3 regions of the Planococcus sp. TJ-201 genome follow, and region 2 is predicted to be linked to each of the others. Evidence: riboswitches for the same ligand, from Rfam matches in the RefSeq annotation. Region 2 holds a riboswitch; each other region holds the start of a gene.
What was found. A riboswitch is a leader RNA that binds a small molecule or an ion and turns the genes downstream of it on or off. The one in region 2 is predicted to bind S-adenosylmethionine.

Region 1: linked by a shared signal. The riboswitch ahead of AC4EG4_RS15455 (methionine ABC transporter ATP-binding protein) and the one ahead of AC4EG4_RS10930 (bifunctional homocysteine S-methyltransferase/methylenetetrahydrofolate reductase) in region 2 are both predicted to bind S-adenosylmethionine.
Region 3: linked by a shared signal. The riboswitch ahead of mmuM (homocysteine S-methyltransferase) and the one ahead of AC4EG4_RS10930 (bifunctional homocysteine S-methyltransferase/methylenetetrahydrofolate reductase) in region 2 are both predicted to bind S-adenosylmethionine.

The regions. Positions count from the first base shown of each region.
Region 1 is NZ_JBZDOG010000006.1:147,839-154,544, reverse strand. It holds gene AC4EG4_RS15470 (dicarboxylate/amino acid:cation symporter) at 1-980, opposite strand, end outside; gene AC4EG4_RS15465 (MetQ/NlpA family ABC transporter substrate-binding protein) at 1,136-1,951, opposite strand; gene AC4EG4_RS15460 (methionine ABC transporter permease) at 2,002-2,670, opposite strand; gene AC4EG4_RS15455 (methionine ABC transporter ATP-binding protein) at 2,663-3,688, opposite strand; SAM riboswitch class I at 3,777-3,881, opposite strand; gene AC4EG4_RS15450 (thioredoxin family protein) at 3,916-4,242, opposite strand; gene AC4EG4_RS15445 (toprim domain-containing protein) at 4,248-4,586, opposite strand; gene gcvH (glycine cleavage system protein GcvH) at 4,782-5,162, opposite strand; gene AC4EG4_RS15435 (arsenate reductase family protein) at 5,241-5,594, opposite strand; gene AC4EG4_RS15430 (acyl-CoA dehydrogenase FadE) at 6,075-6,706, opposite strand, start outside.
Region 2 is NZ_JBZDOG010000004.1:49,623-56,328, reverse strand. It holds gene metH (methionine synthase) at 1-1,238, opposite strand, end outside; gene AC4EG4_RS10930 (bifunctional homocysteine S-methyltransferase/methylenetetrahydrofolate reductase) at 1,219-3,078, opposite strand; SAM riboswitch class I at 3,151-3,255, opposite strand; gene AC4EG4_RS10925 (DUF6920 family protein) at 3,381-4,148, opposite strand; gene AC4EG4_RS10920 (PadR family transcriptional regulator) at 4,288-4,833, shown strand; gene AC4EG4_RS10915 (DUF4188 domain-containing protein) at 4,846-5,322, shown strand; gene AC4EG4_RS10910 (hypothetical protein) at 5,392-5,976, opposite strand; gene AC4EG4_RS10905 (MFS transporter) at 6,068-6,706, opposite strand, start outside.
Region 3 is NZ_JBZDOG010000003.1:57,815-64,520, reverse strand. It holds gene AC4EG4_RS08705 (diguanylate cyclase) at 1-411, opposite strand, end outside; gene AC4EG4_RS08700 (nucleotidyltransferase domain-containing protein) at 833-1,618, opposite strand; gene mmuM (homocysteine S-methyltransferase) at 1,711-2,646, opposite strand; SAM riboswitch class I at 2,836-2,940, opposite strand; gene solA (N-methyl-L-tryptophan oxidase) at 3,165-4,334, shown strand; gene katG (catalase/peroxidase HPI) at 4,432-6,678, opposite strand.

The sequences.
Region 1 (6,706 bases), on a different contig from region 2:
ACTCCTGGTGCAGCGATCATTGTTACACCCAGCATTAAAATGAACGGGAAGAAATCGCCAAAGGTCGGGACTCCGCCTGTCAACAATACTACACCTATCGCACATGATACCAAGGTGATGGTACTGCCGGATAGATGAATGGTTGCAAACAAAGGAACGGTAAAGTCTGCCACCCGTTCATTAACTCCCGATTTACGGGATTGGCGCAAAGTGACCGGAATGGTTGCTGCAGAAGACTGCGTGCCAAGTGCCGTGAAATATGCCGGCATCATCGTTTTTAAGATTCCAAAAGGATTTTTCCCTTTTAATGCGCCAGCTGATGAATACTGAAGCAACAGCATGGTCCAGTGAAGGATCAAAATCATTAAAAAGACAATTGCGAACAACGATAAGATTTCAAATACTGCCCCGCCATAGGCCATATTGGCAAAAATACCAAAGATGTGGAACGGCAACAAAGGAATAATCACGTAAGAAATCGTCTTCTCAATAATTGCTTGGAATTCATCAAAAAATGAGGTCATGGTCTTGCTTCCTGTCGATGCCATGCCGATGCCGAGCAAGAACGCCAGGATCAATGCTGACATAACACCAAAAACAGGCGGCATATCAAGGGCAATAAATGTCGCTGCTAATGCATGCTCCGGATCTTCCAAGCTGCTTAAAGAGCCTTCCCGCATAACATTGGGCAAAACCGTGGTTGCTGCAAAAAACGCTAAAATCCCCGCTGTTACGGTAGATGCATAGGCAACTCCGGTGGCTACACCCAAAAGCTTGCCTGAACCTTTGCCCAATTTTGCAATTCCCGGAGCAATAAAGCCGAGAATAATCAACGGTACAATAAAGTTTAGAAAATTACCAAAAATCGTGGTAAACGTTGCGAATACCCGCACCATCCATTCTGGCGCAACCAATCCAATGAGAACCCCCAACACAATTGCCACGACAATACGTGGCAGCAAACCAAAATTGAATTTCATCAAATTGTCCTCCTCATATGAACAAATGCTTATTTTATATTATTCAAAAGTAGCACAGACCTTTTAAGAATGACAGCCATATAGGAAAACGCGAAATATTTTTATTATTTAAACAAAATAAAAAAGCATCCGTTGAAGGATGCTTTTTTACAGGATTATTCGACTGGTACGACTGAGCCGCCCCATTCTTCCAAAATGAAATCTTTAATTTCTTGTGAAGTTAACACTTCCACTAATGCTGCAATGTTTTCGTTTTCTTCATCGCCAGCGCGCACTGCAATAATGTTAGCATATGGAGAATCTGAAGACTCAAGTGCAATGGAATCTTCCATTGGGCTAATGCCTGCATCAATTGCATAGTTCGAGTTGATTAGAACTGCATCGCCTTCACCTGCTTCATACATTTGAACCAACAATGCCGCTTCGTAGTTGGCATCAAATTGAAGATCTTTCGGGTTTTCAACAACGTCGCTTACTTCAGCAGCTGTTTTTTCTACACCTTCAGCCAATGTAATCAAGCCTTCAGCTTCAAGCATAGAAAGAATGCGGCCGTGATCAGCAACCGAGTTGCTCATCAAAATCGTTCCACCTTCAGGCAGTTCATCAAGTGAAGCGTGATCCTGAGAGTAAACACCGATTGGCTCGATGTGAATGCTGCCTGCGTTTTCAAATTCGTAGCCATGATCCGCTACTTGCGACTCTAGGTAAGGAATGTGTTGGAAATAGTTGGCGTCGATTTCACCAGACTCTAAATCTTCATTTGGCAGGATGTAATCCTGGTATGTTTCAATTTCAAGTTCAATGCCCTGCTCTTCTAGAATCGGTTGTGCCTGTTCTAAAATTTCAGCGTGGGGCACGTTCGAAGCGCCAACGCGCAAGGTGCTCGATTCTTCTTCTTCGCTTGCCCCGCCATTTCCGCATCCTGCGAGTACTAAAGCTGTTAGTGCTGTTCCTGCTACAAATTTCTTCATCTGACTCTCTCCCTTTTCATGTGTTTTTATATAGTACGGAAAATCCGCTGCTATCGTTTGTCTGACTTAGTTGTTACCCAATCACCTATAAATTGAATAACGAAGACGATAATCAAAATTAAGATCGTTGCCATTAACGTGACATCTTCCCGGCTGCGCTGGAACCCGTCCAAGAAAGCCAAAGTCCCAAGGCCGCCTGCGCCAATGATGCCAGCCATTGCCGTGTAACCGACTAATGCAATGGCCGTCACCGTGATTCCGGAAATTAAAGCCGGTTTCGATTCAGGCAACAGGACTTTCCAAATGATGGTGCCGGTTGTCGCGCCCATAGAACGGGCAGCTTCGATGACCCCTTTATCAATTTCTTTCAAGGCAATCAGCACCATGCGTGCATAAAATGGAGCTGATCCGATGATCAATGCCGGCAATGCAGCGTTGGGTCCACGAATAGAGCCCATCAAGAATAACGTAAACGGAATCAATAAGATAATCAGGATGATAAAGGGAATCGAGCGGAAAATATTCACGAATGCCCCTGTCAGCCAGTTGACGACTTTGTTTGCCCATAATTGCTTTGGCGCTGTCAAAAACAGCAAAATGCCAAGGGCCAATCCAATAACAAATGTAAATACTGTAGACAATGCCGTCATGTAAAGTGTTTCAATAGTGGCTTCCCACATATTGTCCCAATCGACGTTCGGGAATAATGATTCAATCATTGTGCATCACCTCCGCTTGGACATCTTCTAACCGAAGGAATGCCAGTGCTTCTTCAATTTCTGCTGCTGAACCTTTCAATTGCAGGATCAACGTTCCATATGCCCCGCGCTGTGTGTGCGAGATATTGCCTTGAACAATGTTGACTTCCACTGCATGGCTGCGGATCAACTTTGTCAGAATCGGCTGTTCAGTTTGGTCTCCGACAAAGACCAATTTTACCAACTCGCCTGTCGGATACAATTCCCGAAGATTTTTGATGGTTTCGTGCGAATCACCGGAATCGGTAACCTGTGCCACAAAACGTTTCGTGATTTCTTCTTTCGGCGATTGGAAAACATTCAGAACATCGCCAAGTTCAACCACCCGGCCGCCTTCCATGACCGCCACACGATGGCAAATCTTGCGGATTACATGCATTTCATGAGTGATTAACACAATGGTCAAACCCAATCGTTTGTTGATGTCCACCAGCAGATCCAGGATGGCATCGGTTGTTTCTGGATCGAGTGCAGATGTTGCTTCGTCACACAACAAGACTTCCGGATCATTCGCCAGTGCCCGGGCAATGCCGACGCGCTGTTTCTGTCCGCCTGAAAGTTCCGATGGATACGCGTTTTCACGGCCAGTCAATCCAACCAGTTCGATCAACTCTTGAACTCGGTTGCCCCGCTGTGCTTTTGCCACTCCGGCAATCTCGAGCGGGAACTCGATATTCTCTCTTACTGTTCGAGACCATAACAAGTTGAAATGCTGGAAAATCATGCTGACTTTTTGGCGGGCCTTGCGCAATTCTCCACCTTTAATCGCTGTGATCGTCTGCCCGTTAATTTCGACTGTTCCTGAAGTTGGTTTTTCCAAACCGTTCAACAACCGGATCAACGTACTTTTACCAGCTCCGCTGTACCCGATAATGCCGAAGATTTCACCATCGGAAATGGATAAATCGACTCCGTCAACAGCTGTAAGAACTGCTTTGCCTGTATCGAATTTTTTCGTTACTTTTTTTAACTCAATCATCTCTTGAACACCCCTAGATTCTAAAAATAAAAAACCCTTCCGCGCAGAACTGAGCAGAAGGGCAAACGTATATTATACGGAAACCAATCTCTCATCTTCCAAAGCTTTCGCTTCGTGTGATTTGGCACCATTTCATTTTCATGACGGTTGCCGGGCTTCATAGGGCACTTCCCTCCACCACTCTTAATAAGAGTTTTGATATGAAATTATTTTATCAGAATCTCAATTTACCATGACGTGCTAAATTCGTCAACAGATTTCAACTTATCATATAAATATGGGACCGAATGGAAAGCATAAATCTTTTCCTCAATTTTGCCATTCTCCGTAATTAGCAGGCACGGCACACTTTCCACTTGGTATAAGCCTGCAATTTCTTGGACATAATTCAAGTTGGCTTTGCCGATTTCAAGATCCGGCAGCAGTTCTGTGACGACTGTCAACATCTTTGAAGCGACCTGGCAAGTCCCGCACATCGGCGTATATAAATAAAACGCAGTGGTCCGTTTTGTGTTTTTTTCTTTGATCCATTCTTTATGTGTCCATTCTTTCATCTTCTTCATCCCTCTATCAATAGCTTGTTGACCCGGACATTCGCTGCAATCAGCACATCCATCAAAATGCGAAGCGGTGTCGTTGAAACTTCCTTGTAGCTGCGATTCACATAGAAATGGCGGGCTTCCGGGAATTCACGTTTGACTAACTTCCGCAACTTTTCTCCTGAAGAATCGGCATCCACCAATATGATAATATCCTGATCTTCGTAAGGCAATAATAATTCTTCAAGCCGCGATGCACTTACTGTACCATTTGTGCAAAGAATCGTCACGGGTTCTGCAATGAGCGGCGCAATCCTCGACTTGTCGCTGATTCCCTCCACCACAATCACCTTTCCCATAAACATTCACCCCATCGAATATAGAATAAGAAAAGTCCTATTACTCAACTATACTAATTAATTCAATAGTTTCAAGAATATCACCTTGACGCCATAGAACCCTATTTCTTTCCTTGGGCCGTTTCAGCATTTTTTCCAATTCTATTCGGGGAGAAAAAAACAAAAAAGCGCCTAGGCATAGGCGCTTTCCAAAGTTTACTCGTTTGTCATTTCTTTGTATTGGTCTGCAGTCATCAGTTCGTTGACTTCTTCTTCAGAAGGGGCTTCGATAACCACCATCCAAGCTTGCTCGTAAGGAGATTCGTTGACGAATTCCGGGCTGTCTTCAAGCTCAGAGTTGACCTCAACTACTTTTCCGCTGATAGGTGCGTATAGTTCCGAAACCGTTTTAACAGATTCTACGCTGCCGAAGGGCTGATCTTTTTTCAGTTCTTCGCCAACTTGCGGAAGCTCAACAAAAACGATATCTCCCAATTCAGCCTGTGCGAAATGAGTAATTCCGATACGCGCATTGCCATCTTCGATTTTGACCCATTCGTGTTCTTTTGAATAACGAAGTTCTGCTGGTGTGCTCATCTTGACCCCTCCAAATTATGTAGTTCATTCATGTTCAGTTTGACATAAACAGCCGTGAAACACAAGATGACGCAGCCTTTATAACCAGCTCGTCCGGTAGTCCTCTTCTTTAAAGCCCAGTGTCACCTGTTTGCCGTCCCAAGCAAGCGGACGCTTGATCAGCATCCCGTCTGAAGCCAATAATTCCAGCTGCTGTTCTTCGGTCATGTCTGACAGCTTGTCTTTCAAGCTCAGTGAACGATAGACCAAGCCGCTCGTGTTGAAAAATTTCTTCAACTCCACCCCGCTTGCCTGGTAAATCTCTGTCAATTGTTCTTTTGTTGGCGGATTTTCTGCAATGTGAATTTCGTTATATTCGACACCGTTTTTTTCCAGCCAGCTTTTCGCTTTTCGGCACGTTGTGCATTTTGGATAAGCATAATAGGTAATCAAGTTAGAACCCCCTTTTTTCAAGCTTACCAAAAAGAACCCAAACGGTCGACGACAAAAAAACAGGCCAACCCAGATTTACTGGTTTGGCCTGTTCAGACTGTAGACAAAGGCTTACCCAAATGAATAGCCGTGCATAACCCCAACCGGTCAGGCCACTCCGCTTTCCGTGGGCTCAGCTTCAGCCTCCTCGTCACTTGCGTTCCTGCGGGGTCTTCAGCTTTCGCTGTCCCACAGGAGTCTGCGTGGCCAGTCCAATTGGGGGCGTGTGGTTCCAATCAAAGAGAGAAGCCTGTTCCTCACTTCACGCAAAAATTCGTAGCGCAAGGCGACGACTCAGCGCTTCGTCCGCCTGAAGCGCAGAATTCCGTATAAAACCCGACCAATTAAGATTTTATTCATTAGGTCGGGTAACTATTCTTATGTCTACAAGCTCAACAGGCACCCCCAACTTTACTGGAGGTGCCTGTTTTGAGAAAGCTATTACACAACGTATTTTTCGACATCGATTAGCTTGACAGCCGCTTCGCGTTTTTTCGCAATGACATTGTAAGGCGTTGAACGAGTCAATTTACGCAATGCAGAAAGCATCATACGCTGGTTGTCGCCTTCGATGGCTGCGATCAATGTTTCTTTCGCATCTCTTTCGATCTGGTCGAATGCTTCTTGGCAATAAATCTGCGTATACAATAGTTTCTGCTTGGCCTTTTCTTCGCCTGAAGCAGCGATTGCTTTTTCTGTACGCAATACGACCGACTCCATCGCAAAGACGCTGCTGACAATATCTGCGATGTTGACTAAAACTTCCTGCTCCGCTTCCAGTTTTGTCCCGTAAGTCTGAGCGGCAAGACCGGCCGCCAGCAAAGCGATCTTCTTAGCATTTTTCACCAAGTATTTTTCTTGGGCCAGCGCTTCTGTGCCGACTTCTTCTGGCATCATCATCAACAGCTCTTCTTGAAGCTGCTGTGCGTGCTGCAACAACGGCAATTCGCCTTTCATCGCTTTACGAAGCAATGTTCCTGGTACTAGCAAGCGGTTGATTTCATTGGTGCCTTCAAAAATACGGTTGATGCGTGAATCGCGGTAAATGCGCTCGATTTCGTATTCCTGCATAA
Region 2 (6,706 bases):
GTGGAATCAATGACCAGCGGCACTTTCACTTTTTTGACGACTTCTTTCATGAAATTGGTCATGTCCTCGACTTCATCCCGGTCCGGGTTCGCCAGACAGATATCAATAACATGAGCGCCGTTTTTCACTTGCGCGCGGGCAATTTCAGAAGCTTCTTCAAACTGGCCATCCACAATCAGCCGCTTGAACTTGCGGGAACCAATGACGTTGGTACGTTCACCAATGAATAATGGACGCATGGTTTCATCGTACTGCAACGGTTCAATGCCGGAAACGACATGGCCGTGATCGACAGGATCCGGTTTTCTCGGAGGCAGACCTTCCATTGCTTCACGCACCGCTTGAATATGGGCTGGCGTCGTACCGCAACAGCCGCCCACTACGTTCAGCCAGCCTTTATCGGCAAAGCCCCGCAATTTTTTCGCCAGCGATTCCGGTATTTCGTGATAATGCCCTTCTTCATCCGGCAAGCCGGCGTTCGGGTAACAGCTGACATAGCCGTCCGACAGCTCAGACAGCGATCGGATGTGGTCTGTCATGAATTCCGGGCCGGTTGCACAGTTCAAGCCAACCGATAACGGTTTCACGTGCTCGATTGAAATGTAAAAGGCTTCGATGCTTTGGCCCGCAAGCGTAGTGCCCATCGGTTCAATCGTTCCTGACACCATGATCGGCAACTCGATTCCGGTTTCTTCAAAAGCTTGCTTGATTCCAATTGTTGCCGCTTTGACATTCAGCATGTCCTGGCTTGTTTCCAAGAGAATCAAATCTGCGCCGCCTTCGATTAAGGCTTTCGCCTGTACATAGAAATTTTCCAGCATTTCATCGAATGTGGCACCGCCTGTAACAGACAGCGTTTTTGTGGTCGGCCCGATAGCACCCGCCACAAAACGCGGCCATTCCGGCGTTGAAAAAGCAGCGGCTGCTTTTTTCGCAATTTCCACTCCACGCCGGTTGATTTCCGCCGCCTGGCTGCCGATCCCATACTCATCCAAAACAATCGGTGTGCCGCCAAAGGTATTGGTACAGAGAATATCGGCTCCCGCTTCGAGGTAAGCCGTGTGGACCCCTTCGATAACATCCGGACGGACAATATTCAAATACTCGTTGCAGCCGTCAAACTCTTCGCCTCCAAAATCTTCGGGAGAAAGATCGACGTTTTGAATCATCGTGCCCATGGCTCCGTCGATGATCAAGATTCTTTTTTCAAGTTGTTGTTCAATAAGATGTTTGGACATGGCTGCGATCGCTCTCTTTCTGTTGATCTAGTTGTCGAATGTAATGAATCAATTCCACGGTCATATCGTAACGGACAAACGGAGTTATGAGGTAAATGCCATGGAACAGCTCCGCTGCTGTATCAATCAATTCTTTTGCGATTTGGATGCCTTCTGCAGTGGCGCGGTCTTTGTCGTCGCCGCATGCGCGCATGCGTTCCAGTGCATCTTCCGACAGCTTGATGCCTGGCACTTCATTGTGCAGGAATTCCGCACTGCGGATGCTGGTCAGCGGCATCACACCAATGAAGATCGGCGTCTCCAAATGTTTTGTCGCTTCGTGAATTTCGATGATTTTCTCTTTTGTATAAACCGGCTGCGAGATGAAATAATCCGCACCGCTTTCGATTTTCTTATCAAGCCTTGCCACTGCTCGGTCCAAAACACGGACGTTCGGGTTAAATGCTGCCGCAACAGAGAAGTTGGCTTTTTTCCGCAACGGCTTGCCGGAAAATGAAATGCCTTCATTCAGCTTTTTAATCAATTGAATCAATTCCATGCTGGACACATCATAAACACTGGTAGCTCCCGGGAAGTCCCCGACTTTTGTTGGATCACCTGTTACGGCGAGTATATCATGGATCCCGAGCGCATCGAGCCCCATCAAATGCGACTGCAGGCCGATTAAGTTGCGGTCGCGGCATGTGATGTGAGCGAGCGCCCGAATGTTTTCCTTGTGTTTGAGGATGGAGCCCATCGCCATATTGCTGATGCGCGGCGATGCCAACGAATTGTCCGCCATTGTTACGGCATCGACACCGGCTTTATTTAAAGCGACGGATCCTTCTAAAAATTTAGCTGTATCCAAGTGGCGCGGCGTATCCAATTCCACGATAATGGTCCGTTCCATTTTGGCTTTTTCATGAAGCGGCTTAACTTCCAACGCTTCTGCTTCACGGATGACGATTGGTTTTCTTGCTGTTACTTCTTTATGGAAAATTGGCGGCAAGTTGCCGAGATGCTTTTTCACAGCTTCAATATGCTTCGGCGTTGTGCCGCAGCAGCCGCCGATCAAACGCACACCTTCTTCTCTTAATAACAAAGCGGCACGGCCAAAATAATCCGCTTCCGATTCATAGACGATTCGTCCGTCTTCTACATCAAGCAAGCTGGCGTTGGGATAAGCAGAAAGAAACGCTTTGTCAGGCAAAGTGACTTCTTCAAAAGCCTGGATGGTATGGTGAGGGCCAAGACGGCAGTTGACACCGACGATATCGGCTCCAAGTGCCTCCAATTGATGAAGGGCATCGTTCAGCGACATGCCATTTTGCAGGATGCCCGGCTCATGCATCGACACTTGGGCAATCAGCGGGGTATCGGTGATGCCTTTTAAATGCTTGACTGTTGCTGCCAACTCTTCAAAATCGTAATACGTTTCCAACAACAAGCCGTCCGGATCTCCAGCCAGCAAATGGATGGCTTGCTGGTCGACCATTGCAATAATCTCTTGCAATGTAGCATCGCTTTTCCGGATTCCGCGGATTCCCCCAATGGTTCCAAAAACAAATTGGCCACCCGGTGCTGCCGCTCGTTTAGCAATTCCAATAGCTGCTCTGTTAATATCTGCGACTTGCTCTTCCAGGCCGTAACGGGCCAGTTTCGCCGCATTCGCTCCGTATGTGTTGGTCTGGATGATATCCGCTCCGGCTTTAATATAGTCCTGATGAATCTTCTCAATGACTTCCGGGCGTTGCAAATTCAGTTCTTCGTTGCAATACTCAATGCCATAGGAATACAGCAATGTTCCCATGGCGCCATCCGCCGTCAATATTCTGGTCTTTAGTTCGTCTAATAAGCCCATCCTTCTCAACCTCCCATATATACAAAAAAAGCCTTCATGAAAAAGAAGGCTTTACGATATCAAACTCGTTCCTTTTCATCTGCCAGGCAATTGCTTGCCTGCTGGATTTAGCACCTGACCTTTCGGCTGGTTGCTGAAGCTTCATCGGGCCAGTCCCTCGACTTCTCTTGATAAGAATTCACTATTCTGTTTTAAGTATTCTAAATATGGTACCTGTATCTATGGAACAGGTCAAGGCAATCTGTCGAAAAACAATGAAATTTCTGTGTTATTCCGCAAAAACTTTGTGCTTTCAGAATTTTTTAGAATGTAGATGCATTTTTGGGATTAAATCGAATCTCTGACACATCAAACTTATACCAAGTAAATGTATTACCCTCTATCACCCAGCTGACCTCCATTTTTACGGGCATCTTCAATCCTTCTACCTGCTGATGCTCTTTGATAGTTCCGATGCAGAGCTGCCGTTGTGCATCTTTGGCACTGCCTTTATAGCGCAAAGCCTCCACTCTCAACAACTCACTTTGCTCATTGAAGAAATAGGTTGCTGATCCGGTCAAGCCCTCATACGTAATCGTTGCTTTCGCAGTGTGCACATCCACGAGCTCCCATTTGATAAATGGACTGAACACCGCTGCTGGATACCAAGCCAACTCCATCAAGTAGCGCTGCAGCGCAGACTCATTGGTCTTCTCATTGTCAGGAGTTTGTGACATTGGAAAGATGCTCACAAGTTTGATCCGCATACTGGCTTTGCCAGCAGTAAAGCTGTCTTTCCCCGTAATGAATAATCCCTTTCCCATTTTCATCTTTGCAGACCAGTAGAATGCAGGCGGGTCGGTAAAGCTCGTTTGTTCGGCTTCCGAGGCCATCCACTTTTTTTGCTCTGGCTTTTGTTTCATCCAACCAAGTTGCTTGAAGCTGACGCTCGCAATTTGTTCGTGACCGACAGCGCCAATTGCATAAAGCCAATTTTTCACAGGCAATGGAAGAGACTCTGTCATTTGTTCCGTTAGTTTGTCAGGAGCCGCAAGGTCAGAATGGATTACATGCTCATCTTTTTTCTCCACCGCAAACACTCCTTTTTGTTTCTTTACCTGTTTATACAGGCATTAAATCATTTTTAAATACTCACTGGACAAAAAGTCAAAAAGAGAGTATTTTTATAGCAAATAGATATATATCAAAAAGATATAAGGATGTGAATCCATGGCAAAAGAAAACCATACTCAATATGCCATACTCGGGCTGCTGACAACAGAATGCCGCACTGGCTATTCGATCAAGCAAATGATCGATACAAGCTTGAACCATTTTTGGAAAATCAGTTACGGACAAATTTATCCGACATTGAAACTGTTGGTAGATCAAGGGTATGCCACCGTGGAATCTCAAGTTCAGGAAGGCAGGCCGGACAAAAAAGAATACACGATTACTAACGAAGGCGAGCGTGCTCTAAAAGAATGGATCCAGCAGCCGATTCAGCAGCTGCCCGGTGAAAAAAATGAACTCCTGCTCAAGTTATTTTTCAGCGGAAACCAGGATGTTCAGGATACACTCAGTCATTTAGCAGATTTTCGTGAAAAACTGACCGGCCGCCTGAACACGTATAGAGCAATTCAAGAAATGATCAATACGCAATTGCGAGATCAAGCGGATGCCCCTTTTTGGCTTTTGACGCTGGATTACGGAATACGGACCACTTTGGCTGCAATCGAATGGTGTGATGAAGCAAACAAGACCTTAAGTCTATGAGGAGGAAAAACAATGAGCGCAAACGTCTTTCCCGGAAGATACACTGCTGAAAGCCACGAGGGAATCGTCGTCTTTGTTATCGGCATGCGAATCAACAAATGGAGAGCTGTGCATAAATGGCTGCCGGTCATGATGGCAATGGGGCCCATGATCAAAGAACTCGCAGTGCACAAAGAACTGGGTTGTCTGTCTTCTGAAAGTTTTTTCAAACCGCCCCTTACGTTCATGGTTCAGTATTGGCAATCGGAAGAACAATTGCATGCTTATTCGAAAGGGCAAAATCATCTGTCTGCTTGGAAAACGTTCAACAACAAAGCAAAAAACAATGACGCTGTCGGCATTTATCACGAAACCTACCTCATTTCTCCTGGCCAATCAGAGTCGATTTACGTTAATATGCCTGAGTTTGGCTTAGCCCGAGCGCTCGGAAAAACAGCGATTACGCCAGCTACTTCATCCGCTCGTCAACGACTCCAAAAGCAACATTAACTCCTTCACGCAATAATAAAACCCTGTCCAAAAAAATCCGGACAGGGTTTCAAACTAGTTAATAAGGTTTTATGTAAAAAGGCTTTGTAATTCTTTTATCGGCCGAACATCCGGCTGGCCTTCATAGCTGATGAACTCGATTTCCCCAATGCGCATGCCCGCATTGTATTCTCCGATGACGGTATCCAACAAAATAAAAGAAGCTGAAATAAACTCGTCTTCGTTATCTTCGGTAAAGCCTTTGATGTAGAGAACTAAATTCACTTCGTCGCTGTCTTTTTCAAACGTACAGAAAATATCATCCCACCCCAGTTCGATATCTCCGTATGCGATAGAAAACTCTTCCTCATGCGGTTGGCGAAAACCAATGATGGCAAAGCTGCCAAGAGTGGGTGCGTTGTCGACCAACTCAATGACGTCATCAAAAGCTTCGACCACCCCGTCTGCACTAATGATGAATTCACGTTTTCCCGCAGCCAGGCTTTCGCCAAACTCAAAAGCCAAATGCCGATTGACCTTGTGCAATTTCTTTTCCAACTGGCTAAAAAGCTTATCTCGGCCAGACTCATCCAATTCAAAGTACGCTGCTTTGTTTTCTGCAAACCATTCCCAGAAAGCCGCCACCTTGTCTTTTCTCTTTGGCAACCAATTCATCCCGCTATCCCCTTTGCAACATCATCCGTTTATTTATATCATAATCATATTTACAACAAAATGATAGTTCTTTTTATCCATGCTCAAAAGACTATTTTTCTACTTCTTTTATTTCATAAGCACGAAACTTCACCATTGAAATTACACCGAATACCGGACCGATGCTTAATAACGCAAATACCCATTTCCAGCCAACGATGCTTTGCACGACGGGAATCATATTGATGGAAAAGATCGTGACTAAAAAGCCGACGCACATTTGAAATGTTAAAGCAGTTCCTAGATACGGGGGTTCTGCAAATTCTGTCACCGCCGCTGAGAATTGCGCCGAATCGGATATAACAAACATCCCCCAAACAATTGCTACCGTTACCGTCAACCATAAAGCCTGGCCAAATGTAAAACCGATGATGACCGAACAGCCAGCACTGATGACCAATGATAGAATTGTTAACCGCGATCTGCCCAATTTATCTGCCACTAAACCGCCCAAAACGCTGCCAATCGCTCCCGCAACGCCAATTGATACAAAAGAAGCTATTGCAATCATGGCCGGGTCGATAGCAGAGGAGGAGCTGGCAAAACTGGCAGCGAAAAACACGGGGAGCCATGTCCACATGGCATACAATTCCCACATATGGCCGAAATAGCCGTAATTCGCTAACATGACAGGTTTATTGAGCAGCACTTGTTTGATCAGTTTAAAAGAAAAAATCGTTGGTTGCTGAGC
Region 3 (6,706 bases), on a different contig from region 2:
TTTGTAAGAACTTGCATTAGCACTAAATTTTTTAAATAGCTTATGAATAATGATGAAGCCGATGATTAAAGCGATCATTAAGATGGCGGCTGCAAAAGCTGACATCGTCAGGCCAAAAATGAACCTTCCAAATATAATAACTACTGCACTGATAGTAGCTTGGGGTATCCCTAAAAAAAGGACAAGCAGCATAACCGGTATAAATCGCAAATCGACGATAGTTTCAGTTGTTACTTGTATAGAGAAATACATCAGCAAAAATCCTAATGCTCCCCCTGCTATTCCGTCAGCCAGTACGGCTTTTCTGTAAGATTCATCTAATCCAAGTTTCTTTCTAAGTTGCAAATAAATAAAAATCAAGGCAATGAGAACACATAAATTTATGAACAAGTTATCAATAAGATCAAACAAAAGATTTCCTCCACCTATATTTATTGGAATAATATTACAACAAAACTATTAATTGTACATTTTTATTTACTTTAATAATATATCATATAAATATTGTTCAACTATTCTCTTTTCGAATCTTTTACAATCACTTTTCGGCTTTTGTCACAATATCTCTTTATTTCATTAACAACATTGAAGCCCCTCTCTTCCGCCATATCCATAAACTTTTAAAAAGAAAGAAAGTCACCAGCTGAACTGACCCTTCAAGTGATGTACACTATAAAAAAAGATGACTTCGGTGAACTACCGAAGTCATCTTTTGGATACCTATTCCAGCTGCGGGGTTTGTCTTGATAAACTTTCCATTTCAATGAGGCTCAGTTTCCCCAAAAAATCTCTTTTTGATTTATTAGGGATAGATATTCATCCGATAAATTGATTATTTCCAGGTCTCCTGCAAAGTATCTCTAAACAATTCGTCCAGCATTTCCGTCGGATCCTCTACCTCAACCACAAGGTTTCTTGTATACTCCTCGAGCCGTTCCATTTCGCTTTCCAAAAAATCGTTAATCACCTCAATGCGATCCTCTAAATCCATTTCGTCGCCTGCCAGTTTACGTTTCAACAATTGTTCAATTTGTTTTTTCAATTCACCTGTAGGAACAATATCTTCCATTAATTCATTGAAGCCAATTGGTGGTGTCGTATTGTACTTTTCAATCCAGTTGCATGCCAAAATTGGGCGCAGCACATAAAAATATTTTTTGATTTTGACTTCTGGCCCCTGAAGATATTCCTGGTAATTGTTTTTTGCCATGTTTAAATAATGGTATAGCATAGAATTCGGATAAAATACATCTGACTCCAAAGAGCGCATGTGATCAATAAACGAGTCTTTTTGATAATAGATGATGTCGCTTCGCAGCCATTCCAAAAGCGGTGGATTGCTTTTTCGAAACAGGCGAAGTGCTTTAGTCAACTCCCAGCCACTTATGTCCAATAACTCACTAATCGGTTCTTCAATCACGTCTCTCTTTACAGCACTTCCTTGTGGATCAATCGAGAGGTACCATGCCGGCAAATGAATATAAATAAACCGAACATCGTAATCACTGTCTTTTGAAGGAAATCCCCATGCCCGACTTCCAGATTCAACAGCGTATAACACCTTCACATTAAATTTTTCCTCTATGCCGATTAACTTCTGCTGGATAATTTCATTCATATGTATTCCCCTTTGTGAGCTTGTATCTATTAAGTTTATCGGTTATCAAAAGAAATTGAAATCTTAAGATCAAGCTCGTCTGATCATAATCTTTATTCACGCGCCCAGGCCGCAATGCCTGCAATGTCTCCTGGTGTTGTTCTGCAGCACCCTCCAATCATGTGGGCACCTGCTTCATACCATTGGCGTGTATTCAAGGCAAATTGATTTACTGAAGTTCCTTCACCCCAGGTCTTGCTCGACGGGTCATATTCTTCGCCTGAATTCGGATACACAATGATGGGTTTCGCCGTTTGGCTTTTCACTTCTTTAATCAGCGATTCGATTAGGTGGGGTGCTGAACAATTGATGCCAATTGCGGCTGCTTGCGGTTGTTTGTCCAGCCACTCTGCACACTTTGAGATTTTGTCTCCATCACTTATATGACGTTCATCTTTTGCGCTAAAACTGAACCACGCATAGACCTCTGGAAATTCCTTTAATACTGCCACAATTGCTTTGGCTTCTGCCAAGCAAGGAATGGTTTCACACGCTAAAATATCTGCACCTGCATCGATCAATATACGGATCCGTTCCTTATGGAAATTTATTAGTTCCTGTTCGCTTACCGCATAATCGCCGCGGTATTCAGAGCCATCTGAAAGAAAAGCACCATATGGGCCGACAGAGGCAGCCACAATTGGCTTTGGCCTGTTCGACCGGTTTTCCACCCTGCTCCAAAATTCATCCCGGGCCTCTGCTGCAAGTTTCACCGATTTTCCGATCAGGCTGTTTGCTTCGTCCTCGCTCAATCCTTTTTCTTTGTATCCTTCAGTCGTTGCCTGGTAGCTGGCGGTGATGGCGCAGTCTGCACCGGCGTGGAAATAGTCCAAGTGAACTTTTTTGATTAGCTCGGGATTTTCCATGAGCACTTTTGCCGACCATAGACGATCATGTAAATTGCAGCCATACTCCTCAAGCTCTGTCGCCATTGCACCATCAACAATAACAATAGGGAAGTGATTTAAAATTTGTTCGATCGGGTTCATTCCACAACATCCTTTCCACATTCAAGCTTATTGCAACAACTCTGGATCTAAAGAAGCTGTCGGTCTATCAAATAAGTACACTTTGGAATTGGGCGCAAGTCACGCGGCTGCTGTCCCGAGTAGCGTGTCTACGCAATTTTCTTGTTAAATAAAAAAACCTCTTCCAATAGGAAAGAGGTTTTGGCCGAATTCTTATCTCTCAGAATAAAACACTCTGCAGGAATTAGCACCTCTCATACAAATGATGGTTGCTGGACGTCATAGGGCCTGTCCCTCGGTCTCTCTTGATAAGTTATTTAGTTTTTGCATATTAACGATAGTATGGGACATTGCCTCTCTTGTCAAACACATTTTGCTTCAAATATGGACTTGTCTAAAGGATGGAAGGGGCAAGGCGCACAATGAACGATTGACAATCCATCAAATCTTCCATACGATCTATTAATAATTCACATGCGATTTTTCATAAAGCTGTTATTTTGAAACTGACTTTTTTCCACAAAGAATGGAGCGAGAAAATGACTAAACAAGCTGTTTTTGAAGTGGCGATAATTGGTGCAGGAACGATGGGAATGGCGGCTGGTGCTTTTTTGGCGCAGCAAAAAGTAAAGACTGTCTTGATAGATGCCTTCGATCCGCCGCATAGCCATGGCAGCCATCACGGCGATACCCGCTTGATCCGTCATGCGTATGGGGAAGGCAGGCAGTACGTAACGTTAGTAAAACGGGCCCAGCAATTGTGGCAAGAACTGGAACAGCAAACAGGATATAAAATTTTTGAAAATACCGGCGTAATCGGCCTGGGTCCGGAAGATTCGCCTTTTTTAGTGGAGATGATGGCTTCTGCGGAGAAGCATAACCTTTTGTTAGAGCTGATGACGGGCTTGGAAGTTAATGCGAGATGGCCTGGATTTTCTGTACCGGATCATTTTATTGGCTGCTTTGAAACACAGTCGGGCATTCTGTACAGTGAAAATGCCATTCTGGCCTATAAAGAAACCGCTCTTGCACATGGTGCGAGCTTCGTTCCAAATACAAGGGTTCAGCACATAGACCTGAATGATGAACAAGGTGTCAAGATTTCCACTGAACGTGCGACATTTTATGCCAAGAAAGTCATTGTCACGGCGGGAGCCTGGGCGGCAAAGCTGTTGCCGGATTTAACGCTGCCGCTTCAACCCACTCGCAAAGCTGTTGCTTGGTTTGAAGCACCTTCCGACTTGTACGATGCTGTTAATTTCCCTGCTTTTTTTGTAGAAGATCAGAATAAGAAATTTTATGGTTTTCCTAAGTTGAATGGTGGCGGGGTCAAAATTGGGAGATCCGATGGTGGGCAGCCGATCGATCCAGATCGTCAAACGCAAAACTTTGGATTATACGAAACAGATGAAAACGACTTGCGGGAAGGGCTGGAACGTTACTTGCCTCAGGCAAATGGCAAACTGGAGCAAGGCAAAACGTGTCTATACACACTTTCAAGCGATAATGATTTTATCGTTGATGTTCATCCGGAAGACAGCCGTATTATTTTTGCCTGCGGGTTTTCCGGACACGGTTTCAAATTTGGCAGTGTCATGGGAGAAGTGTTGAGCCAACTGGCTATGACAGGCGAAAGTGAGCTGGATATTTCCATCTTCGCCCTCAACAGATTTGGTTTGCAGCCTGAAGCACAGGAAGGCTCGCGATAACAAGTTTCTGAAAAAGGTGGAAGTGACGAAAATCCACCTCCTTATTCCACACAAAAAAATCCCGGTCAGCGCAATGTGCTGACCGGGATTTTCCTTATTAGTTTTCTAGGTTGAAACGATCAGCGTTCATCACTTTGTTCCAAGCTTTGATGAAATCGCGAACGAATTTTTCTTGGTTGTCGTCTTGTGCGTAAACTTCGGCAACTGCGCGAAGAATCGCATTTGAACCGAATACGAGGTCAAAACGCGTTGCTGTGCGAACAACTTCGCCTGTCGTGCGGTTTTTGCCTTCGTATTTATTGAATTCTACTGGCGTCCACTCGATGTTCATATCCAATAAGTTAACGAAGAAATCATTTGTTAACACGCCGACTTTGTCGGTGAAGATTCCTTCTGTTGCTCCTTGGTAGTTTGCACCGAATGCACGCATACCGCCGACTAAAACAGTCATTTCTGGAGCTGTTAAGCCAAGCAAGTTCGCTTTATCAAGCAGCATTTCTTCTGGGCTTGTAGCGTATTCTTTCTTCTGGTAGTTTCTGAAACCGTCTGAAATTGGCTCCAATGGCTCGAAGCTTTCTGCATCAGTCTGTTCTTCAAGTGCATCTCCACGGCCTTGCGTAAATGGTACCGCAACATCAAATCCAGCTGCTTTTACAGCTTGTTCGATTGCAGCGTTCCCGCCAAGCACAATCAAGTCAGCGATGCTGATTTTGTTGTCAGTGCTTGCTTTTAAGTGCTCATAGAAGTAAAGAACTTTAGCCAATTCTTCTGGCTCGTTTACTTCCCAATCGCGTTGAGGAGCAAAACGGATGCGTGCTCCGTTTGAACCGCCGCGCTTGTCTGAATCACGATATGTGCTGGCAGAAGCCCAAGCGGTTTTAACCAATAGCTGCGGGTTTATTCCGCTTTCAAGAATCTTCACTTTCAGCTCATCCAGTTCTTTGTCTTTCAATGTACCTGGTGCTGCTGGTACTGGATCTTGCCAGATCAAATCTTCTGCTGGAACTTCTGGCCCCAAATAACGCTCTTTTGGTCCCATGTCGCGGTGAAGAAGTTTGAACCATGCGCGGGCGAAAGCATCTTGGAACTCTTCCATATTTTCATAGTAACGACGTGAAATTTTTTCGTATGCTGGATCCATGCGAAGTGCCATATCTGCCGTCGTCATCATTGTTTTCACTTTGATGGACGAGTCTTCTGCATCAGGTGCCATCTGTTCTTCTGACAAATCTTTTGCCGTCCATTGATAAGCGCCTGCAGGAGATTTCGTCAATTCCCACTCATAGCCAAACAACTGCTCATAGTAGCCATTGTCCCATTGTGTCGGGTTGGCAGTCCAAGCGCCTTCGATACCACTTGAAATCGTGTCGCGGCCTTTTCCTGAACCGTGCGTGCTCTTCCAGCCCATTCCCATATTTTCCATTACGGCTGCTTCTGGATCGTCGCCTACTTTGGAAGCATCTCCAGCGCCGTGAGCTTTACCAAATGTATGCCCACCTGCGATCAACGCAACGGTCTCTTCGTCGTTCATTCCCATGCGTGCAAACGTCTCACGGATGTCGAAAGCACTTCCAAGAGGATCCGGCTTGCCATTTGGTCCTTCAGGATTTACATAGATCAAGCCCATCTCAACTGCAGCAAGCGGTTTTTCTAATTCGCGATCTCCTGAATAACGGTTATCTGACAGCCACTCTTTTTCATTGCCCCAATAAACGTCTTCTTCCGGTGACCAAATGTCTTCACGGCCTCCGCCGAATCCGAATGTTTTGAAGCCCATTGATTCAAGTGCCACGTTACCTGTCAAAACAAGCAAATCAGCCCATGAAATTTTGTTTCCGTATTTCTTTTTGATCGGCCACAACAAACGACGGGCCTTGTCCAAGTTTACGTTATCCGGCCAGCTGTTAAGTGGTGCAAAACGCTGGTTTCCGGTAGAACCGCCTCCGCGGCCATCTGTTGCACGATAAGTACCTGCAGCATGCCATGACATACGGATAAACAAACCGCCGTAATGGCCATAGTCAGCCGGCCACCATTCTTGGCTGTTGGTCATCAAATCGTTAAGATCCTGCTTTAATGCATCATAATCCAATTTCTCGAATTCTGCTTTGTAATCAAACTCTTCCCCTAGAGGATTCGATTTTTTGTCATGCTGATGCAGAATGTTAACATTCAGCATGTTCGGCCACCAGTCTTTATTTTGGGTTTTGCCTGGTTTGTTCGAAGTTGTAATGGCACTGTCTTTATGCCCGCCTGTTTGGCTGCTTGGCTGTCCGCCTCCGCCCGTTACCGGACATTGTGCATCGGATGCAGCTGTGTGACGCTTTTGTTCATTGTTATCCATTTTTAAAACCCTCCTAAAAATAATGAAA